One region of the Endozoicomonas sp. 8E genome, then DNA from elsewhere that is predicted to be linked to it. Evidence: predicted binding sites of a transcription regulator. Region 1 holds the regulator's gene; each other region holds the start of a gene.

What was found. The regulator LexA, encoded in region 1, represses DNA repair genes until DNA is damaged. The targets are predictions, from matches to a motif close to TACTGTNTANNTANACAGTA.
Region 2: a site for LexA is predicted at 6,202-6,221, ahead of ruvC (crossover junction endodeoxyribonuclease RuvC). Genes of this name have one in related genera too.
Region 3: a site for LexA is predicted at 6,038-6,057, ahead of dinB (DNA polymerase IV). Genes of this name have one in related genera too.

Annotation. Positions count from the first base shown of each region.
Region 1 covers NZ_CP120717.1:3,683,310-3,693,139, reverse strand. The annotation lists gene P6910_RS12090 (serpin family protein) at 1-1,201, shown strand, start outside; gene P6910_RS12085 (serpin family protein) at 1,406-3,148, shown strand; gene P6910_RS12080 (serpin family protein) at 3,476-5,200, shown strand; gene lexA (transcriptional repressor LexA) at 5,443-6,045, shown strand; gene P6910_RS12070 (SulA-like leucine-rich domain-containing protein) at 6,169-6,663, shown strand; gene P6910_RS12065 (hypothetical protein) at 6,690-6,932, opposite strand; gene P6910_RS12060 (hypothetical protein) at 7,273-7,896, shown strand; gene P6910_RS12055 (DUF6586 family protein) at 8,199-8,705, opposite strand; gene topA (type I DNA topoisomerase) at 8,761-9,830, opposite strand, start outside.
Region 2 covers NZ_CP120717.1:4,824,465-4,834,294, forward strand. The annotation lists gene tolQ (protein TolQ) at 1-478, opposite strand, end outside; gene ybgC (tol-pal system-associated acyl-CoA thioesterase) at 784-1,197, opposite strand; gene P6910_RS16265 (hypothetical protein) at 1,261-1,725, opposite strand; gene ruvB (Holliday junction branch migration DNA helicase RuvB) at 1,786-2,796, opposite strand; gene rarD (EamA family transporter RarD) at 3,023-3,898, shown strand; gene ruvA (Holliday junction branch migration protein RuvA) at 3,952-4,563, opposite strand; gene P6910_RS16285 (hypothetical protein) at 4,702-5,247, shown strand; gene ruvC (crossover junction endodeoxyribonuclease RuvC) at 5,536-6,063, opposite strand; gene P6910_RS16295 (hypothetical protein) at 6,406-6,591, shown strand; gene P6910_RS16300 (YebC/PmpR family DNA-binding transcriptional regulator) at 6,588-7,334, opposite strand; gene aspS (aspartate--tRNA ligase) at 7,433-9,214, opposite strand; gene P6910_RS16310 (zinc ribbon domain-containing protein) at 9,335-9,595, opposite strand; gene P6910_RS16315 (hypothetical protein) at 9,774-9,830, opposite strand, start outside.
Region 3 covers NZ_CP120717.1:4,137,587-4,147,416, forward strand. The annotation lists gene P6910_RS13695 (homoserine dehydrogenase) at 1-61, shown strand, start outside; gene thrC (threonine synthase) at 201-1,610, shown strand; gene recJ (single-stranded-DNA-specific exonuclease RecJ) at 1,896-3,614, shown strand; gene P6910_RS13710 (paraquat-inducible protein A) at 3,774-4,409, shown strand; gene P6910_RS13715 (DUF2721 domain-containing protein) at 4,415-4,807, opposite strand; gene dinB (DNA polymerase IV) at 4,846-5,955, opposite strand; gene P6910_RS13725 (lysophospholipid acyltransferase family protein) at 6,313-6,933, shown strand; gene P6910_RS13730 (PEP/pyruvate-binding domain-containing protein) at 6,943-9,830, opposite strand, start outside.

The DNA of each region.
Region 1 (9,830 bases):
AATTAACAGCTTGTTTGATGGTTATTCTGAAGCTCAACGGCATGAAATTACAGCGGCCATAGTTAATGCGATGAGTTTCGATTTCCAGGGCATCTGGGAGACAAGTCTATCTTCAGATAAAATCACCACGGGCAATTTTATGTGTACAACTGAAATTGATTTAAAGAAAGTTAAGATGATGAGTACAACTGATAATTTCCCAATTGCTGACAACGGAAAATTCATTGCCATTGCCAAAGAATTAAAATCTATAAATGGAGAAAACCTTAGATTGGTCGCAATAAAACCGCGTATTGAATCTACGTTCTTAATTACACTTCTTGATTCTGAAACAATTGATCACCTGATTGAAAGATTAAATGATAATAAAATGACATTAAACGTAAAGCTACCAAAAATAAACATGGAAACTTGTGAAAACCAATTATTCAAAAGAATTCATCAGGCATGTGAAATCAACACACTAGTAGCAGGAGATTTATCAAAATTAGGCGAACAGGCAGACCAAAATTTAAATATGATTCAGAACATTACAGTAACCGTTGATGAACAAGATGCTTGCAAGCCAGTTACCAATGCCGAAAAAACCACCGTAAAGGACGATCCTGAAATCCCTGACTTTGAATTTCTATGCCCTGGCTACATTGGCATTGTAGACTCAGAAGGTAATCGGTTGCTTGATTTGGTCATTAAGGATGACAGATTTTTGGAAACCGTGGAAAACCAGGACTCTGACGATCTGATGTTTGATAGCTTTGATGACTCTGATAGCTTTGATGACTCCGATAGCGATGATGATCTAACTCCCAAAAGAAACTATACATTTGATGCTAGATGGTACGCAGTTCAAAAAAGCGCAAATAATATAAAAAATATTGAAGACGCTATTGAAATTAGAATCAATGAGTTTCTTTCCAATCCTCTTCGCTATGGTGATATGACTATTTTAATACAACATAGATTTAACCAGGATGAAGAGCTTGATATTATTAACGCTCGGGTAAAGTGCTTACCCGAACTAGATATCGATGTCGCTTCTTTGGATGACGCCAAAAATCTTAAAAAAAGAATATTAGAATTAATTGGAGAAGAATATAAGGATTTATTTAGGTTTGAAAATTTTATCGAATATTTTAGAGTTGAAGTTAAATCTAATGCATGGGATACTCTGCTGAAAAAGTTAACTGCTAGTAAATCGTGAATAAATATAATGCTAAATTCAGGGACTGATCAGCTCCGGAGTTTTTTATTAGCAACAGTTTCTAAGCATAGTAAACACGACAAACCCAACCGATATTTCAGTAAAGCCTGACAATGCTGTAATCGTCATTTATGGCTATTTGCAATAGCATGGAAGCAGTGAGTTTATTCTCACTTAATTTGTAGCAACCAAGGAGAGAATACTATGGACTCTTTTACCCACTCAACCGGAACAACTAGATCTTTAAGCCAAACTATGCAATGGCAGCCATCTAATATACCAGCAACTTCCTTCGAGATCACCTCACAGGCTTCAAAGATTGTTAAAAAACTAATGAATAAACTGTCACTAGCGATCTTGTGTACTCAAGGTGAAAAAGACGACAAAAGCAAGGTAGTCTCTTCTGTCAGCCTGACTCCGGTAGTGGGTATGATTCTGTTGAGTATGGATGATAAAGCCAGAAAGGCATTGATTCTCGGAATCCCCGAAGAATCCTTAACCGATGAGCTGGAGACTGAAATCCATAAAAAACTCGGTGAATTCAGCAAAGACCACTCTTACGGTAATCATGGTGATGAAGATCAGGCAGTCTTTTGCGCTAACTTTATAGCGACCAGGGATGCTACCAGAAATGAGCAGTTTGAACAGAATCTGTCTGAATGCTATCAAACTAAAAAGTTGGAGTGTCATGACAGTTGCATAGGGAAAGTTACAGAAGATTTCATTAATGAGAAAACCAATGGAAGAATTAAAAAGTTGTTTGAAGGTTATTCGAAAACTCAACTGGATAAAATTTCAGCGGTCATAGGTAATGTGATGGAATTCCTGTGTAGCTGGGAGCATACGTTTCCTCTAAAAAATACATGCGCGCGTTCATTTCTATGTGCAGATGGAACTCGTATTGATAATGTCAAGATGATGAGAATGACAGAAGTCTGTCACTATTCTTTTAATAATATATTTGGTGCCATTGCCAAAAATTTCCGATCTGCGAATGGAGAAGAGCTTAAATTAGTTGCGATAACACCGCAAAAAGAAAGTGCGACAGCAATTAACAGACTTGATTCCGGAACAATTGATTATCTGATTGACGGTTTAAATCGCAATAAAGCCAAATTTCATATAACACTACCTAAAATAAAGATAGAAAACAGTTGTGATTCTCAATTACTCGAGAAAATTTGCAAGGAATTTGGAACCGATGTAATACGCGCAGAAGACTTATCAAGACTCGGCAACTTTTGGAATCATGATTTTAAGGTTTTTCAGAAGATCACAACAACCATTGATGAAGAAGGTGCTCGAGGCAAGGTTGCAACTAAGGCAGAAATTACTGAAAGGGGTCTTTCTAAAATCCCCAGCTTTGGTTTTGTCTGCCCTGGTTACATGGCCATTGTAGACAAAAAAGGTAATCGGTTACTTGAGTTAATCGTTAAGGATGGCGACTTTTTTGAATTTTATCCAGGCGAAGAAAACTCAGCTAAAACTTTGAAATCTAATGACATGAAAGCTGATAAAAGTTTGAAACCTAATGACTTGATAGCTGATAGCAAAAGAACTTCTATGGAAAATTCTACAGATCACACAAAAAGATTTGCATCCAAAATAGACGTAAAAACAACTGAAAAAACTATTCAATCTATAAAAGACAAGTTAAATGATGATAAATATTTTTTGAGTCTTGATGTAAGCGCATTAATACATCATAGTTTTGATCCGAATGGGGAATTTAATATCAAAAGTGCTGATGCAACTAAATCTGAATTATCTATCAAAACTGACAGCAAGGAAAACGCCATTAAAATCAAAGAAAAAATAATAGAATGGCTTAATTACAAAAATCAATGTTTTATTGAAATTTGGGAGGATTCTAATCGCTTTAAGGTAGATATTTCATTTTCTGCCTGGGATACAATTCGGGAGAAATTAACTTCTAAACAATCATAGATATATACAATGCCAAATCCGGAGATTAACCACCTCCGGATTTTTTATTAACAAAAGCTTAACCTATAGTGGTCCCCATAGGTTACAAAGACGGACAATTAAAGTTTTCGGGCAGAGATACCTCCACTATGGCAACCAGACTCTATTGCAGGGAATAAGGTGTTATCGTAACTAACTAACCGGTCAGTGATTTCAGAGAAAGGAAATACTTTAATATCAATTAGTAATGGCAATGCTGCAACTCAACATTTATGTCTATTTGCTCAGCATGGAAGCAGTGAGTTTATTCTCACTAATTAATTTGTATCAGGAAAAGGAGAGAAGACTATGGACTCTATCAGACCTTCTATCAATACGGCGCAGTGGCAGCCATTTAATCTGCCAGACTCATCCTTTGAGACCACCTCACAAGCTTCTGATATTGTTAAAAAACTGCTGGACAAAGTGTCATTAGGCATCCTCAGCGCTAAAGGTGTCAGGGACGACGAAAGCAAAGTAGTGTCTTCTACCAGTCTGGCTCCGGTTTTGGGAATGCTTCTTGCGTGTATGGATGATAAAGCCAGGAAGGCAGCAGTTCTGGGTATCTCTGAAGAACAATTAACTGATGAGCTGGAGACTCAAATCCATAAAAAACTCGGTGAATTCAGTGTAAACCATCCTTACGCCGAAGATCCGGATCTGAAACAGGCAATGTCTTGTACCAACTTTATAGGTTCTGCCTCTGCCGTCATGAATGAGCAGCTTAATCAGATACTGTCTGAATGTTATCAAACCGAAAAGCTGGAACGTCCTGACCATGAGAGGTGCCTGGCCGACGTCGCAGAAGACTTCGTGAAAGAGAAGACCAATGGAAAAATCAAAAAGTTGTTTCATGGTCATTCTAAAGCTCGACGAGAACTGATTAAAACGGTAATTGGCAATGTGATGGAATTCGACGGTTTCTGGGAGCGTCCATTTTCTAAAGAAAAAACTGCCTCAGGCAAATTTATTTGCGCAGACGGAAGTATGATTGAAAACGTCAAGATGATGAAATCAACTGAAAATGTTCAATTTTTTGATAACAGAAAGTTTGGTGCCATTGGCAAAGAATTCCGATCAGTGAATGGTGAAGATCTTAAATTAGTCGCAATAATAACGCCTGATGACAGTCCGACAGGGATTAATAACCTTGATTCTGATACAATCAATCACCTGATTGACGGATTAAATGGCCGTAAAAAAAAGATGGATCTAATGCTACCCAAAATAAAAATAGACGGCAGTTGTGACACCAATTTACTCGAAAAGATTTCTCAGACATTTGGAGCCGATGTCATAAAGTCTGAAGATTTAACAAGATTAGGCCAACCCTCAAATTGTGATCTGGAAATTCTTCAGAAGACCAAAGTATCCATTAATGAAGAGGGAGCTTATGGTCAAGTTGCCACTGCCGCAACAAGAACGCTCAGAGGCTTCGGTGCAAAAAAACCACCACACTTTCATTTTGTCTCCCCTGGTTACATTGCCATTGTAGATGGACAAGGCAATCGGTTGGTGGAGATGCTGATTAAAGATGGCAGTTTTTTAGAATTTTATGCGGCCGGGAAAAACTCAGCTGAAAGCTTGAAATCTAATGATTTGAAATCTGATAAAAGAGCGAATCCTAATGACTTGGTAGCTGACAGCGAAATGACACCCATCGAAAATAATACAAATTACAGAAAAATACTTGAATCAAAAAAAGACGCAAAAATTATTGAAGAAACTATTAATTCTTTAAAATATAGGTTGTCTGACGATGAAAGTGTTGATGTGAGTAAACTAATACAACATAGGATTGACCCGAAAGGGGATTTTAATGTCAAAAGTGCCAATGCATTTAATTCTAAATTAGTTATCGAAACTGATATTAAGGAAAACGCCTTTGAAATCAAAGAAGAAATATTAGAATGGCTTGGTTACGAATATGATAGTTTTGTTAAAGTTTGGCATACTTATGATGGTTTTGAAGTAGAAGTTTCACGTGATGCCTGGGATACACTGCGAAATAAATTAACTTCTACACAATCATAAATAAATAAAATGCCAAATCCGGAGATTAACCATCTCCGGATTTTTTATTCAAAAAAGCTTCAGAGAAGTAGCTTGCGAATTTCAGTCAACAGTTCATCAGTATAGTGGCAAAGCATGCCGCATCTGCACCATTGACAACCCTGTTGTTTGTTTTTGCTCATCGTCCCAGCCATAATAACTTGCCAGGACAGAAATACTGTATATAATCACAGATACTGTATAAAAAAACAGATTGAGTGACCATGATCAAACTGACTAAACGGCAATCCGAGATACTGGACCTGATCAAATCTCATATTGAAGAGACAGGTTTCCCACCCACCAGGGCCGAAATCGCCAAGACTTTCGGCTTTCGCTCACCTAATGCTGCAGAAGAACATCTCAGGGCGCTGGCCCGTAAAGGCGCTATCGAGATTACCCCCGGAGCCTCCCGTGGTATCCGCATTCCAGACAGCCAGCCTGAAGGCCTTCCGATTATTGGGCAGGTTGCTGCCGGTAACCCGATCCTCGCCCAGGAACATATCGAAGACCACCTTATGCTCAACCCCGCTTTCTTCAATCCGTCGGCAGACTTCCTGCTGAGAGTGAAAGGGATGAGCATGAAGGACGTCGGGATTCTTGATGGTGACCTGCTGGCCGTTCACAAGACAACAGATGTTCGAAACGGTCAGGTTGTCGTCGCACGGATTGAAGATGATGTCACCGTGAAAAGATTCGAGAAACAAAAAAACAGAATATTGCTGCATCCGGAAAACGACGAATTCGAAACCATAGTCGTTGATCTCACTCAGGATGTTTTTGCGATCGAAGGTTTAAGTGTCGGAGTCATCAGAAATCAGTCCTGAAGCAGAACTTGATGAGCTATTGACCATTATTCCAAAGACACTACCCGCGGCTGTTGTTTAAGCCCCACTACGCTGAAGTGCGAATAACAAAAAGCGTCCGGGCTATGCCAGGAGGAAGAATTTATGCTGTACCGAACAAGCAGTGAAAGGCACAATTTTTCAGCCTCAAGCTTTCAGACCAATAAAGTTTGTAATAACCGCCCTCCCCTGAAAAAGACTTTATCAGGGAAAACTAAAAATTCTCTGAAACCCAGTATTAATGAACTCATTCTGTCAGGCCAACCCTGGCAGGCCGAACAGCTCCTGACACCCATTCTCAGTCAGCTTTCCAGCGACAGTGATCGTTGGTTGACCTTGATTCTGACCGATAAATCAGACAACAGAACCCTGCACTGGTTAAAGAATTGCGATTTAAATCATGACAAGGTGCAAATCTTTAGCTCCAACAATATTAATCAGACATTGGAGCTCACCAGAAAAGCGCTGGCATCCGGAACCAGCCACACAGTCATCAGTTGGCTGGGACATTTGGATAAAGGGTGGTTAAGTAAGCTTGAAAGCGCAGCCAGGAATGGACAGTGTCAGGGGCTGGCTATTCGCAGCAGACAGGTTGCATGATGCCTGTCATTTTCATGAAAATAGAGTCAATGCAGTACTCTGTTCTCAGGAATCTCTTCTTCGGAGGATTGCGGACGAGTGAGTTCAGCAACTTCGCGCATGCCAGCATCAAACATGACCTTTGCCACTTGCAGATGGTCCCCTTCAAGATACTGTTTGGCTTCCTCTGAAAACTTCATAGTCAGCAGGGGCTCACCCTCGTCATCACTGCGTCGCAGAACAATCTCTCCTGTTGGAAGTTCCACAATTTCCAAAAACGATGCAGCCATAGTTCGTTCCATAAATAGCGTATAAGAGGGAGAAATCATGCAGCATTGTGACTTATGATGCAATAGGTCAGTCTGAACATCATTTAAATAAATCGGTGTCTTCTTATCAAAACCAACTTCTCAAATCACAAAAGTTAGAGGAAGAGCTCGCGTTTATACAAAGAAAACATCTGCAAGAATAAAGAACGAGCCTAACATGTGGCTCCAGCTGACTGCGGTCGGCACAGCAGCTGGACCCAGCGTTATGTGGCTAAAATAAGTATTGCCTGCTATACCACGTCTTACTTTAGTGTCTTGGTGCATAAAAATGAAATGCTACATATGCTCATTGCTGGTATGTTTGACTCTTATTTCATCTAGTTCTTATGGTCAGTTAGGCTTTTGGAAGGGTTATTCGATAAGTGAAAACCTCAGAGACACATATTTGCGAACCCTGAAAATAGATAAGTTAAACGACGATAATACCTTTTCAGCAAACACAACAATATCTGAGAGAGACGGTTCTTCTTTAGCAAACTTCCATGCAGTCGGACAAGTGTATTTTTATGAAACCGGTTATAACATTTCATATGTTGAAACATTTGTGAGCGGTATCCTTTGTGACCTCTCAGGCTGTTGGAAGTCACCTATAGGACTCTTCGGTGATGCAACTATTTCACACGAAGGTGTAGTGATACACGGTCAATGGAGGGAAGTAGGTTTAGTTGGTTCTGTGGGGGCAGAATTTCAATTGAACCTACAGCCAAATATTAGTAATATTGCACAAAACCAATCTCTTTGCGGTATAACACATCAATGTAGCTTCCCGGAAAAAAATATCTACATTAAACAAACTCCAAATTTCTACTTTAACTTTACTCTTGCTCCTCAAAATTTTTCCCTCCAGGCTTCAACAAATACATCGTTAACTGTTGTGAGTTTTAATGAGTCAACATATGATGTTTTTTTAAGATTCAGCCATTAGCAGAATGTATAATTAAAGGGCAACCTATTAATGTAGAAATAAACTGTAATAATAATATTACCAGCTACGAATACAACGCTGAAGTTAATGCTGATGAATGCGGTATAGAAGTTTGTGCATCCTCTGCAATGACAACACCACCTCCAATGACAACATCATCTGCAATGACAACATCATCTGCAATGACAACATCGTTTGTTGAGTTTTTATAAACGTTCTCTGGCAGTCTAATAATAATTCTACTTAATGAAGGTGTGTTTTTTAATGGCTAACCCGACAGCCAAGGCGGGTAAAAAATCCAATCACCATTCAAGATTGAAATTTCTGAAGTGCCCTACCAACTCCTTGAGGGAGGCAAGAATACTCTTGGCACTTTCTGGCGTCTTAATACCTTTGGTGACTTCACTAGTATCCGAAGCGATCATAATCAGATCGCTACTGCTTGGATATGATTGTATATTATCTTTAATATTTGAAATATCGTCATAAGCTTTAAGTAAAGCTGCCAGCCAACTGTCCGATGACTCCAGTTGCTTTAACTGCTCGAGTTCAGACACTTCTGCCGGTTGCTTATCCATCAATCTGCAAGCATCTTCCAGAGACAGCAACCGGGTCAGCTGCTTACCGTAGGGAGACAGTATCTCCGCCAGCATCGAGGAATAGGCTTGACTGGCATGCATCAGAAATGCCTCTCGAAAAGCCTCCTGCTCAAAAGCTTCTGCCCTTTCCCAGGCATCCAGCTGTAAACGGGCATAGTGTAACTTTTTGTTGGTATGGGAACGCCACTGCTCAGACATAATCTTTCTCAAAAATAGAAAGACCTCCACGGATCTCGGTGAAGGTCTTGTTTGTGACGAGGCCAGATCAGGATTTTTTGCGCTTTTTGGTGACTTTTTCTTCCCACCTGCCTTCCTGGAAGGTAGCACTCCACCCTGTCGCCTTACCTTCAGACTCACTCATAACATACTGAGTCCTGGTTTTGCGACTGTAGCGAATGATTGCGGGATTACCATCAGCATCCTGTCTCGGTGCATCCAGAAGATAATGATACTTTGGATCAATAGCCGCCTGATGCGGGATCAGTTCACTCACCAGAGGAGCACGGGTCTCACGGTTCTTCGGGAACTGACTGGCCGCCAGAAAAAGGCCTGAGGCACCATCTCTGAGAATATAATGATCATCCACTTTCAGACATTTGAGCTCAGGCATGGGTACCGGATCCATTTTTGGGGGAGCCGCCTCCCCGCTTTTCAACAGCTTGCGGGTGTTTTTACACTCGCTGTTGGTGCAACCAAAGTATTTGCCAAAGCGTCCGGATTTGAGCTGCATCTCAGAACCGCACTTGTCACACTCTAGCACGGGACCGTCATAACCCTTGAGTTTGAACTGACCTTTTTCCACCTCATAGCCTGAGCAGTCCGGGTTATTACCACAGACGTGAAGCTTACGCTGCTCATCAATCAGGTAGCTTTCCATCGCCGTAGAACACTTGGGACAACGATGCATGGCCCGCAAAGCGTTAACTTCTGCATTCTCATCGTCAGCATCTTCAACTTCTTCGCCAGGCACCAGATTAATGGTACATTTGCAGCGTTCCTTGGGTGGAAGCGAGTAACCGGAACAGCCCAGGAATACCCCCGTACTGGCCGTGCGAATCATCATATCCCTGCCGCAATCAGGACATTTGATATCGGTAGGAGAAGGGTCATTGGATCGCATACCGGCGCTGTCGTCTTCAGCCTGCTCCAGCTTGCTGCTGAAATCACTGTAGAAACTGTCCAGCAGGTTTTTCCAGTTCTCACCACCTTCAGCCACTACATCCAGATTGGACTCCATCTTGGCGGTAAAGTTGTAATCCATAAGATCATGGAAATTCTCAACCAGCCGGTCTGTGACAATATCGCCCATTTTCTCGGCATAGAAACGCCGATTTT
Region 2 (9,830 bases), 1.1 Mb from region 1:
GAGTGGCCTGCTGCACATTAGCCAGCCCACGGAAAGAGTTCATAATGCCGACTACGGTACCGAACAGACCAACGTAAGGGCAGGTCGAACCGACACTGGCCAGGAAGGGCAGATGTGTTTCCAGTTTTTCCTGCTCACGGGAGATGGCCACTCTCATGGCTCTCTGGGTGGCTTCCATGACAGCATCAGCCTCTCCTGTACCCTGGGAGCGCATTCGAGAAAACTCACTGAAGCCTGAACGGAAAACAAGTTCCAGACCTCCCAGGTCTTCTTCTTTGTCCAGCTCTTTATAGAGCTGGGTCAGATCCATCCCCGACCAGAAGCGATCTTCAAAGGCCATCATATTCCGTTGAGCGGAACGAATGAGTACCCCTCGCTGAACGATCATCACCCAGGAAACAACAGATGCCACCACCAGCAGTATCAGCACCAGTAAAACGATCCAACTGGCATTGCCTACCAGTGACCAAATGGACATGCTATCTGCCACTGAAAACCTCGCTTTTAATTTGATTAATACTTATTAGAGAAATGATCGTCGACAATCATTCTGGAATCGGGCCAGACGCTGTGACTGCATTTTCATGATAAACAGCTAGGAGCCTGACCGAGAATAGCGCCCGTAGCGAGGACGGCAGAAAATTGAGGATGAAAATTCGGTTTTGTGAGGAGAATAGCGAGCTATTTGACGAACAAAAGCGGATTTTCAGACCAATTTTCTGCCGCCGCAGTAGGGCAGTCTATTCTCGGTCAGGCTCCTAGTTACGGATACTACCACCAATCTCAGGGCGAATTGCTGTCAGGACTTAATTTATTCCGTAAGGATTCTGTAATCGCTGTAGGTTTTCTACTTTGACTGTTCAGGCAAGCCACCACAAACCGGCCTTCACATATCAAAAGACCTTCACGAAAACACTGTTGCAGAAAAACCATCCTGGCTTTACCCATACTTTCGACTGCGACGGTCACGTTAAGAGAGTCATCCAGCTGGGCAATGTTTTTGAACTGAACAGAAGCATCAACCACCACCAGCTGCTTCTTTTCCTTCAACAACTTCTGGTGGTCATAACCGGTAGTTCGGAGATATTCGGTTCTGGCTCGCTCCATAAACTTCAGGTAATTGACGTGGTATACGATGCCGCCGGCATCGGTATCTTCATAATAGACTCGAACGGGAAGGGAAAAGGTATCAGTCACAGAGCAGGTCACATAACATTAAATCAGATCAGAGACTGCCAGAGACGCCTATGCCATGGCAAGTCAATAGCACGACGAACGACCACAATGAGGCAAATAATGAGGCGGAGGATAAGAGCCTCTATTGAGTTTTTCCTCATCCAGTCTCTGCTTGTTCAGGTGCCGCTCCTGCTCTGTTCTGCGTTGCAGCAAATCAGGAGCTGGAACTGGTTTGTGCAAACGCCTCAAGGCTTGGGCGGCTTCCGGAATCCCCCATCGAGCCGCCATGGAGTAACGCTCAACAGCCTGGGCTAACGAAGCTGTCGTACCCACTCCCTGCTCGAAGCAGACTCCGGCATGATACAGATCAATCGGCAGCTGGCTGGAACCATGAAGCACTTGCGAACAACTTGCCGCCGAGACAGAGAAAGGTGCAGAGTAGAACCCTGGACGCATTGGCGTCGCTTCCGTAGTAATATTCTGACAACCACTCAGAGCGGTGAGCGCCAGAACACACAGACAGTAGATTCCCGGAATTCTCATGAGCATCAGCGTTTCCTTAGTCACTCGTTTATCAAAAGAACCGTCCAAATATTAAACCGGAAAGACTTATTCTTCTTGCCGGTAGTCAAGCCCAAAATGCAGGTATGCGTGTTTGGTGACCATCCGCCCTCTGGGGGTTCTCATCACATAGCCCTGTTGAATAAGATAAGGCTCCAGTACATCTTCGATGGTATCCCTCTCCTCACTGATCGCAGCTGCCAGACTGTCTACCCCGACCGGCCCACCATCAAACTTTTCGATCATGGCTAACAGCAGCCGTCTGTCCATATGATCAAAGCCGCTGGCATCGACATCCAGCATATTCAACGCGGCATCGGCAGTCTCCTTGTAGATCACACCATTACCCTTAACTTCAGCAAAATCACGCACCCTTCTCAGCAGTCGGTTGGCAATTCTGGGCGTCCCCCTGGAGCGTCGGGCTATCTCTCCTGCACCTTCCTTATCAATCCCCACCCCCAGAATTCCGGCAGAACGTTCTACGATATGAGTCAGGTCCTCAATATTGTAAAACTCCAGCCTCTGCACAATGCCAAAACGATCCCGAAGCGGAGACGTCAGCAGACCCGCCCTGGTTGTGGCTCCCACCAGGGTAAAGGGAGGCAGGTCCAGCTTGATAGACCGTGCGGCAGGACCTTCACCGATCATGATGTCCAGCTGATAATCTTCCATCGCCGGATACAATACTTCTTCCACTACCGGACTGAGGCGGTGAATTTCATCAATAAACAGAATGTCATTGGGCTCAAGGTTGGTCAGAAGAGCTGCAAGGTCACCTGCCTTTTCCAGCACCGGGCCAGAAGTCGTTCGAATATTGCTACCCATCTCATTGGCAAGGATGTGGGAAAGCGTGGTTTTACCCAGCCCCGGAGGCCCGAATACAAGGGTATGATCAAGGGCATCATTACGAAGTCTTGCAGCCTGGATAAAAATTTCCATCTGCTCCCTGACTTTTGGCTGTCCTACATAATCAGCCAGTTTTACCGGGCGGATAGCCCGATCCAGTACCTCTTCCAAAGGACGTTCTGAAGAGGATATCAATCGATCTGCTTCAATCATGTTCTAGCTCATCTACCATTACTCTCAGCGTACCATCTCCAGTCTGTTAAAAAAATAATCCAGCATTGGGAACAAAACGCTACATTTAATCGTCCAAGCACTCTGAACGTAAAAAAAGCGCTTGTGGGCACTTGGCTGCCCGAGGGTGCATTACCTTTTAAACTTCAGAGTTATCGGACTCCTATACTCTCTTTGTTTTAAATTCTGATTAAAGGAAGTACTCAGAATGAATACACATTTGGTTTCTGGAAAAGGCCTGACTAACTCGGTCATGGCCTCCGTGATGTTTGGGCTTGTGCCCATTTATGTGCAGTTTATTGGGCTGTCTGGAAATACCCTGTTCTGGAACAGGATCATTTTCAGCGCTCTCTGCCTGACAATGGTCTGCTATCGCCTGGACCGGCTGCGGGGCTTCAGGGCAGTTTTTCTCTGCCGGAAAACCGTGCTGATGCTGTCCCTGGGCGGATTGATTGTTGGCTTTCAGTGGTGGCTTTTTGTTTGGGGTCCCATGAATGACAAAACCCGGGATCTTTCTCTTGGTTACTTTTTGCTGCCACTCACTCTGGCATTAACCGGCAAGCTGGTATTTAACGAGAGACTGCACAAGGCTCACTACTTTGCCATGGGGTCCGCGTCACTGGGTGTCCTTGCCATGATTTGGCAACAGGACTCGTTACCCTGGGTCAGTCTGGCAGTGGCCGGACTTTACCCAGTGTACTTCATCATCCGTAAGCCTCTGCAGGTCGACACCCTGCCAGCTCTGCTGTTTGAGCACCTGTTGTTCCTTCCGGCCGGTATTTTCATACTGATGAGTGATCAGAGTTTTATGCAAAACCTGACCCATTCCGTCACTCTTTGGTATCTGTTGCCAGGTCTGGGACTCCTCTGCAGCCTGTCACTGATCTGTTACATTAACGCCTCCAGACATCTTTCTGTCAGTTTGTTTGGCCTGTTGAGCTACCTGGAGCCCGCTTTGATATTCGTGGTGGCTGTTACCGTTCTCGGAGAAGTCTTCACCTTACAGCAGTGGCTCAGCTATAGCTTTATCTGGCTGGCAACGGCAGTCATCTGCGTTGACTCGGTCAGGAAGTTCATTCGTTAAAGACAAGCAGGTGAGACTCACTCGTCTCACCTTTTAAATAATGCGCAGTGTTATCAGATCATACTTTTCAGAGCCTGACGAATCAGCTCTTCACTGGTCATAGCATCCTTGAGCAACTTACCGATGACTTTGCCGGCTTCCTGGGGCTTATAACCTAGGGCCACCAGTGCACTGACGGCTTCCTGTTCAATATCTTTTGCTTCGGCTGCCATTTCGCCACCGGCAACCAGGGGCTTACCTTCCAGCAGAGGCGCTGATTGCCAACGATCCAGCTTATCTTTCATTTCAACAATCAGCCGCTCGGCTGTTTTCTTTCCCACACCTGGCAGCTTCACCAGCGTGGCACTGTCACCCTCCTGCACACAGCGCACAAAAGCATCAGCTTCTATACCGGACAACAGGGTCAGTCCGAGCTTGGGGCCGACCCCATTGACCTTGATCAGAGTTCTAAACAACTCCCGCTCATCACGATTACTAAAACCGTATAGGAGCTGGGCATCTTCCCGCACCACAAAGTGGGTATATAACACGACCTCCTGACCAACTTCCGGTAGTTTATAAAAAACCGACATCGGAGCTTCCACTTCATACCCGATACCATGGGTCTCTATCAGCAAATGAGGGGGCTGTTTGTCAGCCAGAAGGCCCCGAATTCTTCCAATCATCTTGTTTTCCAAATTTTTTATTTTCTGACTACAAGGTCAGAACGCCTAACAATACACCGAGTGCGAAGAACTCCTGCGAATTGTCCCTCTCTAAACACTAAGAGAAGTTCAATTCAATGATCTGAAGGAGCTGCCCCTTTGAAGAAACTTCGCACATTCCTGGGATCGCTCTGGCAGATCCTGCCTGAGGCTGGTCTGGCCAGTGAATACCACCCAGCTGTATCCGGTGGCCCTATTCCTATCCCTTTCATCAGGTCACAGAAATCTTTGTTGAAGAAAGACTTCCCAGGACGCCCGGCAAACTCACCTGAGCTTGATAAGCCTGCTCGCAGTTTCACCAGTTATATACAAGGCTACAGCAGCCTTCCTATGAGAGATCGCGCTCTGGTTGCTCTTCGAAGTGCCTACCTCTGCAATACCCGACACCTTATCCCGGATATTGCTCAATGCGCTCTGGATACGGGACTGAAAGCCAGTGATGTACAGATGGTTTCTCGTGGTCATCTGGCACCGGGCTGGGACAACCGCCAGCGCCTGTTACTGAAAACCACGGAAGAACTCTACAAAGAACAGATCATAGGTCCGGCGAACTGGAAAGAACTGAAGAAAATCTACACGCCACAACAGATTCTGGATCTGGTGTTTTGCATCGCTTCCTTTCACCTTTGTGTCCACCCAAACTAAGGAGGCTGACCGGGAATAGACTGCCCTGCACCGCAACTGCTCCTGCGTTGCTCTAGCTCCTGCATCCATGCAGTCGTCGGCAACTGCTCCTGCGTTGCTCTAGCTCCTGCATCCATGCAGTCGTCGGCAACTGCTCCTGCGTTGCTCTAGCTCCTGCATCCATGCAGTCGTCGGCAACTGCTCCTGCGTTGCTCTAGCTCCTGCATCCATGCAGTCGTACGGCGACAGCACATTGGTCTGAAAATCCGCTTTTGTTCGTCAAATAGCTCGCTATTCTCGGTCAGCCTCCTATGACTGCCCCGTAAGACGACGACGTCGAGTACCTGTAGCACCTGCCATTCTGACCAGACTGGAGCGAGTATGAGCATGACAAAGAGCAACCGCCAGAGCGTCCGCAGCATCGGCCTGGGGGGTATCATTCAAGTCAAGGATCGACTTCACCATGTGCTTTACCTGGTACTTATCCGCAGAGCCTTTACCAACGACAGCCTGCTTAACCTGTCGGGCAGAGTACTCCGACACCTCAATATTGTGATTAACCACAGCCACAATGGCCGCTGCCCTGGCCTGACCCAGCTTTAGTGCCGAATCAGCATTTCTGGACATGAAGACTTGTTCTACACCGACGGACTGCGGGATGTAACGTTCGATCAGAGTGCTGATGCCTTCATAAATCTGCTGCAACCGCTCAGGCAGGGGCGCTTCCCGGATGCGAATACAGCCGGACGCCACATAATGCGTTTTATTGCCTACTTCTTCAATTAATCCATAGCCGGTAATTCTTGAGCCCGGATCTATCCCCATCAGGATGGCCATTCAGAATTTATTCTCAAGTCAGATGTCGCTATTTTCAATGACAGCGTTTTGATGTACCCCCGGGGTCAATAAGTATGACAGCCTCTGCCAAAAAAATCTGACAGGCGAGGGTTCGGAGTCATGGTTATGTCAAAAGGATACTGTACACCCATACAATATACCAGCGGTCCCGGTGGGTATCAGAAACTTACAATTCAAGAACACTGAATTACCAAACTTGCCTGTGAGTAACGATAGAAGCAGCTTAGTATTTCTCTGGTAATACTTTCGTGGCGAGACCCGCAAAGATCATTGTTCTTGCTCAAGACTGTTTTACTCCACAAGATGATCCGGAAACGATTAATGTCCGACCTGTTAAAAACATTAATGATTATCACAGGCATCATTATTGTATTGTTTATGCTGCTGGTAGGCTTCAATGTCTGGGCATTCACTGGTGCTCCAGCCGGGATGGTATCACCGAAACAGAAACAAAAAAGCCCCGACACTTTCGTTATCGAGGCTCTTCAGATCGATAGAACAACTTAGTCCAGCTGCTCCATCACTTCGGCAGGAATGTCAGCGTTAGTGTATACATTTTGCACGTCGTCCAAATCTTCGAGACGATCCACCAGCTTCATGATTTTTTCCGCACCGTCTTTATCCAGTTCTGTCCGGGTAGAAGCGATCATTGCTACTTCACCGCCCGCTGGTGTCAGACCTGCAGCTTCAATGGCTTCTTTTACCGCCATGAACTCAGTCCACTCAGTGACCACTTCAATGGAACCATCGTCGTTAGTCAGGACATCTTCGGCGCCGGCTTCCAGAGCAGCTTCCATGACAGTGTCTTCATCAAGACCCGGCTCGAAGAAGATCTGCCCCTTACGCTCAAAAAGATACGCTACAGAACCATCAGTACCCAGATTGCCACCGTGCTTAGAGAAAGCATGGCGTACTTCTGCAACGGTACGGTTACGGTTGTCTGTCAGACATTCCACCAACACCGCGATACCGCCAGCACCGTAGCCTTCGTAGGTCACTTCTTCCATGTTGGAATCGTCATCACCACCGGCACCACGAGCAATGGCTCTGTTGATGGTGTCACGGGTCATGTTGGCACCCAGAGCCTTGTCAACCACCTGACGCAGCTTGGGGTTATCCTCGATATTCCCACCGCCCTGCTTGGCCGCTACCACCAGCTCACGAATGATCTTGGTGAAGATTTTGCCACGCTTGGCGTCCTGAGCCGCCTTACGGTGTTTGATATTGGCCCATTTACTATGACCTGCCATAGAAAATACCCTTTATCTCTTCTTGAACAGGCCGGTAAAAACCGGCTTCAACAATTTATAAAATGGTCGCAGACGCGTTATGAAATGGTCGCAGACGCTCAGTGACTGGTTGCAGACGCCGGATCACGACGAATACGGATATTCAGATCGCGCAGCTGGGTAGCATCCACTTCGCCCGGAGCCTGAGTCAGCAGACAGGCTGCGGACTGAGTTTTCGGGAAAGCAATAACGTCACGAATATTATCGGTACCGCACAGCAGCATAACCAGACGGTCCAGACCAAACGCCAGACCACCGTGGGGAGGCGCACCGTATTTCAGAGCGTCCAGCAGGAAGCCAAACTTTTCCTGCTGCTCTTCTTCCTCAATTTTCAGGATACGAAATACTGTCTGCTGCATTTCCTGATTGTGAATACGAACAGAACCACCACCGACTTCATAACCGTTGATAACCATGTCATAGGCACGGGACAGAGCTTCAGCAGGATTTGCTTCAAGCTCTTCAGCTGAGGTCGTTGGCGCTGTGAACGGATGGTGCAGTGCGGTCAGTTCGCCGCCGTCTGTTTCTTCAAACATCGGAAAGTCAACAACCCAGAGTGGCGCCCACTCTTTCGTATACAAATTCAGGTCAGCACCGATCTTACAACGCAATGCACCCAGAGCTTCGTTGACCACCTTTTCTTTGTCCGCACCAAAGAAGACGATATCGCCATTCCTGGCGTCCAGACGCTCCATAATCTTCATGGTGACATCGTCGCCCAGGAACTTGATGATCGGAGACTGAAGGCCGTTTGTGCCGTTTTCGATTTCATTGACCTTGATCCAGGCCAGACCCTTGGCACCGTATATGCTGACAAACCGGGTGTAGTCATCAATCTGTTTACGGGAAAGCTCAGCTCCACCGGGTACTTTCAGTGCAGCTACGCGTCCTTTCGGGTCTTCAGCCGGTCCTTTGAAGACCTTGAATTCAACTCCGGCCATCAGATCAGCAACGTCCACCAGCTCCAGAGGAATACGCAGGTCTGGCTTGTCAGAACCATAAAGGTTCATGGCTTGTGCAAAAGTCATGTGCGGGAATTCGCCCAGCTCAACACCACCCACCTTTTTAAAAGTGGTTTTAACCAGCTCTTCAGCCATACCCATGATCCGGGACTCGTCCATGAAGGAGGTTTCGATATCGATCTGAGTAAATTCCGGTTGGCGGTCAGCACGCAGATCTTCGTCACGGAAGCATTTTACGATTTGATAGTAACGATCAAAGCCTGCCACCATCAGCATTTGCTTGAACAGCTGGGGAGACTGTGGCAGCGCAAAGAACTTACCTTCGTGAGTTCGACTGGGTACCAGGTAGTCACGGGCACCTTCCGGGGTCGCACGCGTCAAAACGGGGGTTTCAACATCCAGATAACCCTGCTCATCCATAAAGCTGCGAACAGCACTGGTCAGCTTGCTGCGAAGGATCATTTTTTCCTGCATTTCCGGACGACGCAGATCAATAACACGGTTTTTCAGACGAACTTCTTCACCTACATCGGTGTAGCCTTCGACCTGGAAAGGCGGTGTCTGGGCTTCATTCAGGATTTCTACCTGCTTACCCAAGACCTCAATCTCACCGGTACCCATATTGGTGTTTACAGTGCCTTCGGGACGGGGACGTACAAATCCGGTGATTTTCAGCACGTATTCACTGCGTGCTTTATCGGCGAGAGCAAACGCCTCTTCGGTGTCAGGATCAATAACAACCTGGGCGATACCTTCACGGTCACGCATATCCAGGAAGATCACACCACCATGGTCGCGACGGCGGTGTACCCATCCACACAGGGTAACCTCATGCCCGTCATGGGAGAGATTCAGTTCGCCGCAATAATGGCTGCGCATAACATACCTCGAAACTGGGGGGCTATTCAGGTTCAGCACAGAATCATCTGAAATTTTGTGCCTGAATTTATGGTTTTGAGTCACTCCGGGTGAAACAACCTCAGTGCTCAAATGACCGAATTACTCACTGGCGGCTACAGCGCCGCCCGAGCCCTTGGCAGGGCCCTGATGATCATTGGAGGACAGATTCTTCTTATTGCCATTCTTGAAGTCTGTTTCGTACCAGCCACCGCCTTTCAGCCTGAAGGCCGGGGCACTTAACAGTTTTTTTAACTCAGGCTCACCACAGACACCACAGTCAGTCAGAGGTGCATCACTGAACGCTTGAATCACTTCCTGCACACCACCGCAACTTCCGCACTGATATTCGTAGATCGGCATTGAATCTGTCTATCCTTTGTTTGCCATTGTCAGAACTGGGGCATTATACCTGAACCCTTGATTTTCACCAGATAGTGTCAAGACCAATAATCAGGAAATAGAGACGGGATCAGGGATATTTTCGATGACTCTGCAGACTCTCCGAAAGACGAGGGAGGGAGACCCCTCCCCGCTGCTCTCAAACTCGATTACTTTTACTGATTTGAACAGCTGCCTCCTGCTGCTTTTCCAACGA
Region 3 (9,830 bases), 450 kb from region 1:
TGAAAGCCTGATTGATATCCAGGCACCTGTTACACGTATTCGTGTTGAGACCATGGCTTGAAAACTGTCGTTTGTCAGACAGCTCTAGAATGAATTCCTGAGTGCATAAGCCCTGAAGCTTATGCAAAAGGAGTGAGATTGAAGTCTCACCCTTCATGGGAACGCAGCCATGAACTCATAAACAATAGATGGAATAGACCGTGAAATACATCAGTACCCGGGGACAGGGTGGAGAAAAGAGTTTTAAGGAAGTCCTTCTGGCCGGTCTGGCCGAAGACGGTGGCTTGTACATCCCTGCTGAACTGCCCCAGTTTGATCAAGATAAAATCCGCTCACTGAGGGGCCTGCCCTACAACGAACTGGCCTTTGAAGTCATTAAGCCTTTTGTGGCGGGTGAAATTCCTGACCCCAAACTGAAGGAAATGATTGATGACAGCTACGCAACCTTTGCCCATGAAGCAGTTGCACCGTTAACTCAACTAAAAAGTCACCAGTGGGTCATGGAGCTGTTCCATGGCCCTACCCTGGCTTTTAAAGATTTTGCCCTGCAACTGCTTGGTCGATTGCTGGATTACACTCTCACCGAAAGAGGTGAACGCGCTGTCGTTCTGGGTGCCACCTCCGGTGACACGGGTTCAGCAGCTATCGAAGGCTGTCGACACAGTAAAGCGCTGGATATTTTTATCCTCCATCCCTACCAGAGAGTCTCTGAAGTCCAGAGACGACAAATGACTACTATTTTGGACAGCAACGTCAACAATATCGCTGTTCAGGGTAACTTTGATGACTGTCAGGCGATGGTCAAACGGTGCTTTGCCGATCAGTCTTTCCTGCCAGACTCTTCAGGAAAAAAGACTCGCCTGGTGGCTGTCAACTCCATTAACTGGGCCCGCATCATGGCTCAGGTGGTATACTACTTCCATGCAGCATTGGAGTTGGGTGGCCCGGACAGAGAGGTTTCATTCTCGGTACCCACAGGCAACTTTGGTGACATCTTCGCAGGTTACATTGCCCGAGGTATGGGACTGCCAGTCAATAAGCTGATTGTTGCTACTAACCGTAACGACATTCTGCACCGCTTTTTCCAAAGCAACGATTACAGCAAACAGGGTCTCGAACACACCCTGTCGCCGAGTATGGATATCATGGTCTCAAGCAACTTTGAACGCCTGCTGTTCGACCTTCAGGATCGTGATGGCCAGGCCCTTGCCGCGCAGATGGCTGCCTTTGAAGAAACCGGCAAGCTGTCGGTTTCAGAGCAGCGCTGGCAGAAAATCCGTGAGTTGTTCGACAGCAGTCGTAGTGCCGATCAGGATACCTGCAACGCCATCAAAGACCTGTTTGATCGCACTGAATACCTGGCCGACCCTCATACTGTTACAGGTATCAGGGCACTGGAAGAAGTTGAAACAGACAGCCGTATTCCCAATGTTGTCCTGGCAACCGCTCACCCTGTGAAGTTTCCCCAAGCCATTGAAAAAGCCGGACTGGACGCTCCGGAGCTGCCTCATCATCTGAAGGATCTCCTGGATCGTGAAGAGCGTTATGAGGTGCTGACTAACGACCTGAACGCTGTGAAAAGTTTTATTCAGAATCATCTGGCACAATAAAGCTTCCCGCAGGCAGCTTATCCTGAGCTGCCTGCTCTCATTTAGCCAATAACACTCCTGTGCTCTGACCTTCTCTGTGATAGAGTAATACCAATCGAACTTTCTAACTCCCTATTGCGCTGAAGATTTGAGCCTTAATCCTGCGTTGGCGATCGTCGCCATAGCTAGGCTATGACTCCTCACGCCGACTTGTCTTAAGGCTCAAACCTCCATGCTCATCACGGGAGTTAGAAAGCACGCTTGGTATAAGCCGATACTTTTTATTGCAGACGATACAGAACTTTCATGCCGCTTCAGATCATTAGACGCACCAGCAACCCTCTCCCCTTAACTGATGGCATACACCCGCTTCTCGCGCGTATATACAGCGCCCGGGGCATCAGCCACCCTTCAGAAATCAATCGTCAGCTAAAGGGTCTTCAGAGCTATAAAAGTCTCAAGGATATTGAAAAAGCGGCCAGTCTTCTGGCTGACGCCGTCTATGGCCAGCAACGTATTTTAATCGTCGGAGACTTTGATTGTGACGGAGCCACCAGCAGTGCGCTGGGTGTTCTGGCCATGAGAGAGATGAGTGCGATAGCGGATTACCTGGTGCCTAACCGGTTTGAATATGGTTATGGCCTGACACCGGAGATTGTTCAGGTAGCCAGACAATATCAGCCAGACGTTCTGGTCACTGTCGACAATGGCATCTCCAGCATAGAAGGCGTAGCGGCCGCAAAATCCCTGGGCTGGAAGGTCATCGTCACGGATCACCACCTGGCCGGTGAACAGATTCCTGAAGCCGACGCCATCGTTAATCCCAATCAGCCTGACTGCCCTTTCATCAGTAAAAATACTGCTGGGGTGGGCATTATTTTTTACGTCATGTGCGCACTGAGAACCGAGTTGCGCAGGCGGGGCTGGTTTGCAGGAAAAACCGAGTTCAATCCTTTTCAATTACTGGATCTCGTTGCCTTGGGTACGATTGCTGACGTTGTCAGTCTGGACGCCAACAACCGCATTCTCGCCTATCAGGGTCTGGCAAGAATTCGGGCCGGACATTGTCGTCCGGGAATTCAGGCACTGATTGAGATCTCAGGCCGACAACAGTCACGCCTGACCTCTTCCGACCTGGGGTTTGCCCTGGGACCTCGCCTCAATGCAGCGGGACGTCTGGATGACATGTCCACTGGTATCGAATTACTGCTGACAGAGCGTATCGAGACAGCACGGGAACTGGCTGCTGAGCTGGACGGTCTCAACCGGGACAGAAAAGAGATTGAAGCAGGAATGCAAGTAGAGGCCATGAGCCACTTGTCCAGCCTGAAACTGGATCAGCATTCCGACTTGCCCTGGGGGGTAAGTCTTTTCCGGGAAGGCTGGCATCAGGGTGTGGTAGGCATTCTGGCATCAAGGGTGAAAGAGAAATTGCACCGCCCGGTGATCGCCTTTGCAGAAGCCGACAATGACGAAATCAAAGGTTCGGCAAGATCCATAAAAGGTTTGCACATGCGCGACGCCCTGGACAGTGTTGCCCGGGAAAACCCCGGCCTCATCATCAAATTCGGCGGCCACGCCATGGCAGCAGGTCTGAGCATTTATAAAAAAGATTTCGAGGCGTTCTCAGCCGCTTTTGACCGGATTGTTAAACAGGCGCTCTCTGCTGAGCAACTTGAAGCAGAGATTCATACTGATGGCGAACTGGGTGTCTCTGAGCTGACAATGGATACGGCTCAACTGTTACGCGATAGTGGGCCATGGGGACAGAATTTCCCGGAACCTTCATTCGATGGTCGGTTTCAGATCATTCAGCAGCGGCTGGTAGGCCAGAAACATCTGAAAATGGTGCTCAAGCTGCCTGCCTCAGAATATTATGTAGATGCCATTGCCTTCAACATTGACACGGGGCAGTGGCCAAACCAGAACATAAAAACAGTTAATGCTGTTTATAAACTGGACATTAACGAGTTTCGGGGTCAACAGAGCCTTCAGTTGATCGTTGATCACCTTGAATCAGCTTGATTGCCCAAGATTAAGAACAGGAGTCAAGAGGGTGTTGCAAAACCAACGAGTTCTATGTCGTTGATAGCAGGGAGGCTGCCATCATTGTCTTACCATTGTTCTTTGCGGGTTTCTCAACTATTTTAGTGACAATATAACTCCTTCGAAGACACAAGAAAAATGACTGAGCCCCGAAATTTAAGTATTGCTGCCCCTCTGATTGTTTTAATCATTTCATTAGTTTTATTGATTCCCGGAATCACCCAACCCATGATCACACTTCAGGCGGATATGAACCGTCAGGCTCTGGTCAAGGAAGGTCAAAAAATCATGGAACAACAGTCCATTCACCCTGCACTGCTGACTATGGCCAACCAGTTTCTCTCTAATCTGAAAGTGGAAGGCCAGAGCCGGGTATATGACAAGACCCGAAGCATTCTTGGCACTGCCAGAGACCTCTGGGATTTTGGCTACAAATTTGTAGCCATTCTGATTCTTACCTTCAGTGTCCTGATACCTGCTATCAAGGTCTTACTCTTGCTGGCATCCTGTCATTCGTCGTCACGAAGAGTTGCACTTAAAGTCAATGCTGCGCTTGGTAAATGGTCTATGGCAGACGTATTCGCAATGGGGGTCATTATTGCCATGCTGGCTGCCAACGCCACTGCATCAGAAAGCGCTCTGCTGAACTTTCAGGCAGAACTGCACTGCGGATTCTACTTGTTTGTCGCCTACTGCCTGGTTTCTGGATTAGCAGGGCAGCTGTTATTGAAAGAAGGGGTGTTGAAAGATGAATTGTTGAAAGAGCAGTCATAAACTGCTCAATCTTCCATCTCACTCACCTGAAGCTCCAGAGCATCAATCGAAATTTTAATCTCGGCCAGACAGATGATCAGGGAAATCAATAAAGCCAGCAGGCTTATGCCAAAAATGATAAAACCCACCTGATACTGACCCAGGTGAAGAAGAAACATAACCAGAACACAGCAGATAAAACTGACGATTCCGGCCCCCTGCATGTGTTTGATGAGTATCATTCTTCGCCTGAGGTTTTCCATCTGCCCTTTGATGTGAGGGTTATCCGGATGTTTCTTAAACTCACCGTGAAGATTTCTGATCAATGTAGCCAGTGCCAGAAACTTGTTGGTGTAGGCAAGGAACAATAGAGAAATAGCCGGAAACAACAGGGCAGGAGTTGTTAGATTCAGCTCCATGGGACCTTATCAGAGTTTAAATGTTGAGAGGTGCCATATTATATCCTTCCACCCCTGCGTTCAAACAACTCCAATTGCTGCATCTGCCCCGAGGTTCTCAAATCCAGCAGCCTTACGCCAACACCCAGCAGACGAACAGGTTTATTCCCTCTTTGCCAGGCTCGAGTCAGCAAAGCCTGGAAGTGTGCTTCCGGTGCCAGTTCATCGGACTCTATCATTTCCTCAAGTGTTGTCTGGCTGAAATCGTTGAACTTCACTTTTACAAACCGCTTGGTGACCGAATATTCATTCCTGATTGCCTGAAAACGTCGAGACAGATCCTCAACCAGGGGTTTTACCTGAGTCAGTATCGATTGTTCGTCCTGCAAATCTGCATCAAAAGTGTGCTCAACAGATAACGACTTCCGTCTTCTGTCCAGCTCCAGCGCGCGGTTATCCTCGCCTCTGGCCAGCTCCCAGAGGCGCTCGCCGAAACTGCCAAACCAACGACACAACTCAACCGGAGAGTATTGTCGCAACATGCCACAGGTCATAATCCCTTTACTATGAAGCTTTTGAGCAGTGACCTTACCCACACCGTGTATCTTCTCAACCGGTAATTCAAAAACAAAATCCTGAACCTGGTCAGGCGTGATCACACAAAGACCGTTTGGCTTGTTCCAGTCCGATGCCACCTTGGCCAGAAACTTGTTTGGAGCCACACCAACAGAGACAGAGATACCCACCTCGTCCAGGACAGACTGCATAATCTCCCGGGCCATAAGCGTGCCACTGCCCTGGCAGTTACTGGAGTGAGAAACATCCAGATAGGCCTCATCCAGCGACAAGGGCTCAATCCTTTCAGTGTAACGATGAAAAATGGCGTGCATCTGCCGTGAAGCGGATTTATAGACATCAAACCGGGCTGGCAAAATAATCAGATCAGGACAGAGCCTGAGTGCTCGATAGGAGGCCATAGCAGAATGCACGCCCGACTTTCGGGCCGCGTAACTGCATGTGGCGATCACTCCTCGACGTTCAGCCTTTCCACCCACAGCAAAAGCCTTGCCTTTTAGAGTGGGGTCATCCCTCTCCTCTACAGAGCAGTAGAAGGCATCTGCATCAACATGGAGAATTTTTCTCTGAACGGATTGATTCGGTTCCTGCATACTGTGATCGAAAAATAGTGCGAAAAAAATTGAACCTGCCTGTAAAGACTAACGACAGTAGAAGTAGGAAACAATGATTTCTTACTGACTTTTTATACAGCCTTGATCGGTCTCACCACTCTGGGCAGGTTTGACCTCAAAAATGTTCAGCAAAGTCTTAATGACACAGAAGGACGCCCTATCACTCCAGGAGACGTGTCGCAACCCTGAATATTTACGTATTTTCAAATGATTGATAAAAGCGTCAAATCCCATTCAGTTTGATTGCCCTCTCAGGGCCCAATGTCAGAATAAGCGCCTCAATCTTGCTGACAGCCAGTTTCAGAGCGCTCATGATCAAAAGATTAAGGCTTGAATATGCGCTTAACGGTGTTTAATACGCCGATCATCAGTCCTCTGTTAAAGGTTCTTGCCAGACTGTGCCTGTTAATTTCCGGCTGGAAAGTCGAAGGTAAACAGCCCCGGATACCGCGTTATATTCTGGTGGCCGCACCCCATACCAGTCAATGGGACTTCTTCATTGGTTTGGCTGTTGCACTGAGCCACGGGATAGAGGCGCACTGGTTGGGTAAATCCACGCTTTTCCGGGGACCTCTGGACCCTGTGATGCGCTGGCTGGGCGGTATTCCGGTTGACCGGGACCGCTGCTGCAGTCTTGTCGATCAAAGTATCTGCTGTTTTAAGGGCAACAAGCAACTGGGTCTGGTCATTTGCCCTGAAGACACACTCTCTAAAAGTGATCGCTGGAGAACCGGCTTCTATCACATTGCCAGGGGGGCTGAAGTGCCTATTATTCTGGCCTATCTGGACTTCCAGAAGAAAAAAGCCGGCTTTGGCCCCACCATCAAGCCCGGATGCAGCATGGAAAAAGACCTGGCTGAAATCCAGAGCTTTTATGATAAAAAGCGAGGTAAATTTCCGGACTGCTTCAGCCCGGTTCTATCCAGTAATCAGGAAAAACGACAATATTTTCACTGATCAGGGTTGTCAGAATAGATCAGACCTTATTTTCCGGGAATAAGCAGAGTAATGATTTTTAGCCCGTTGGCTGGCATATTCCGGCCCGTGCTCTCGCAAGACATTATTGAGCTCTTTTTCATTAACTGAAAGTGGCTGAACCGGTAGAAAATAAAACTCCAGTTTGTAGCTGAAAGATGGATTGATAACAAAATAGTGGTTTCTATAGCCAAGCACCAACTCAACCACTCGAACAGCGTATTTGGGACGTAACAATATATAATGATGTAAGAACTCCCAGCGAATGTCCTCAGCGATCTCATCATTCAAGAACATCTCCTTCAGACTATCTACTGTTTTTTTCCCCTGAAATACTAACGAATCACACGAACCTAACTGCCGGGCATGGCGAACAAACTGTTGCAGTCGGTTGCTTAATAACTGGCAGCATTCGTTAGAAATTCCGAACCCACCCCCGTAAAACATTGAGAAAAGGCAATGTTGAAAGGCAAACCTGTCAGCTGCTGTTGCAACATCGCGATTAAGGTGTTGTGCAAGCAAGTTAAAGTCCCACTGATCTCCTTCAAAAATATGTAAGCCCTCTAAACGTCTATCCAGGTTATACATGGAATCTAACGCAATCATCAGTTTTTCAAAGGCATGCTGCATGGTTTGATGCAATTTCATTCGCGGGCATTCGACGACAATTTCACCCGCTATGGCATTGCAGGTTACCTTCATGCTACCGGCATTTTTATTCAGTTCGATCGTTTTCAGCAGCTGCACCAGAAACCACATACGCTTAAACTTGGCGCTGACATCGACACCATCATTGCCATCAAATTGGTCAGAAAATTTCAGCCGCAAGGTTCGTCCTTTTCCCCCCTCTGCGTTTTCCAGTAGCTCGATAAGGCACAGATGAACGCCAAGCTTCAGGTTAACAATAGCGGCACTATCCATACTGACGACAGTCCCCGCATACCAGGATTTTTCAAAGGATGACCTGTCGGACGGCCTCAGTAGCGAAACATTGTCACTTGGGGTCGTGCAGTCAACATAGGTGATTCTCTTTACTCTCGATACCCTGCCCTGACCCGAATCCAGAGCAATCGGAGCCAGCGCGTTTAAGAAACGCTGATGCAAGGCAAAAATCAGTTCATGAATACTTCTGACCTGCTCAGCCTCTTTAAGATTCAGTGATTGCACAGCGGATTGTAGTTGCTGACAGTCTGCAACCCACTGACGGAAGGATCCCTGCCCTTTTTCAGCAGCTTTCAGAGGCAGCATAATAGCCTCCAGGCCTGACAGGACGCTGCGTTTGAGTGTCTTGAACCGTTTGCTTAATTGCCGTGCTTCATCCTGCAATGGTCTGACACTGCTTCTCCCCAGCTGCAAGAATGCACGGTAGCCATCCAGAAATGCTTCAGCCCCCTGAACCAGCTGATTTACACTGACTCTGATCTCTGCCAGCAACTCTTCCCGTTGTGGCGACATGCTTAGTTTTATGGGATTTGCCAGACAATCCAGTCCGCCTCCGGAGGCAAACATTGCCAACAGGCGGGCGTTTTGATCCGTGAGCCACTGAAAACCGCTGGCGACATTAAGGAATGTGCCTTCAGGGGGGGACAAATCACCCCGTGACGGCACGGCTCCGGGGAGCGGCACATCAGAAAATGCAGAGGACAGGCTTCTGTGACTGGCAAGTTCACCGCTAAGGTCACCGGCAACAATAAAAGCGCAAGGCTTACCTTTGAAGCGGGCAAAGGCCAGCGTCACCAGTTGGCCAACCTGAGCGGCCACGACCGCAAACTGTCCACCGGCCAGCATCAACGTTTTTCCTCCCTGTTTCATAACGATCGCGACATGATCATTGAAGCCTCCTTCGGCAAAGACAAACCCCCCTGCCCGCTTCAGGAACTCTGGCTCAAGCATCCAGTCTGCAGCATGTTGGGCTAAGACAATGGCCCCGTCAGGCATGGAGTCTGCCGCTTGTTCTTCAGCCTGCCAGAGTGTTCCGGTACAATGGCCTTCGCTGACGCCCTTACCAATGGTCAGGGTCTCTTTGGGTATAGGCATCGCAAAATCCATACCGCCAGAGAGTCGGGTAACAGGGCGCACCTGCAACAGGAACAAGTTACCCTGATGATCGATGGCAAACTCCACATCCACGGGGCAGAGCAACAGGTTTTCCAACTCTGTCACCACCTGACTGAGTTTTGCAACCAGATGATCACTGAGTTTATGAACACTGTCGTCTGACTGGGATTCCGCATCATAAATTTCTGTTTCCACATAGCCGTTATTGTTTTTGTGCAGAACAAAGTGACTTGAGACCTTGCCGGGAAAGTATTGAAAGTCTTCAGCGCCTTCCTTGCGATAAATATCGATACGGTGGGGCGTGTTACCGGACTGCCCTGCCACTACGCCTTTGGGCTGACCCTTTGTGTACTCAATCCTGACGGTGTCGTTCTGAAAGGATTGATAGCTCATGATGACTCCACCAGATCGACAATCAATACACTGTTGGATAATGAGCGCCATGGGTTGTGGTATGCCTTCGGGACAGACTTCAGGCCGGTAACCTGACGCCATAACCTTGAGACAGGTTCTGAAAACATCGCCTCCTGCCTGAATGACAGAGAGGTATTTGCCCGCCTGGGCATCGCCGTAGTTATCTTCGTTGATGCCGGAACTGCGGACAATCACAGGCTGTGATGCAGAGAATCTGTCCACCTGACGGTGCAGCTCCCTGATTTTTCGGGCCGCTTCAGAATCTTTAACCTGTTCGTAATAGTCATCACTGGCAATAAATTTTGTCATAGCTGACAGCCAGTCATCCCTTTTGGTTTGCTCTGAAGGCGGCAAGGTATTGAGGTATTCCCGGAGGTTCTTCAGGCTGGTCTTTGCCAGCGGTTCAT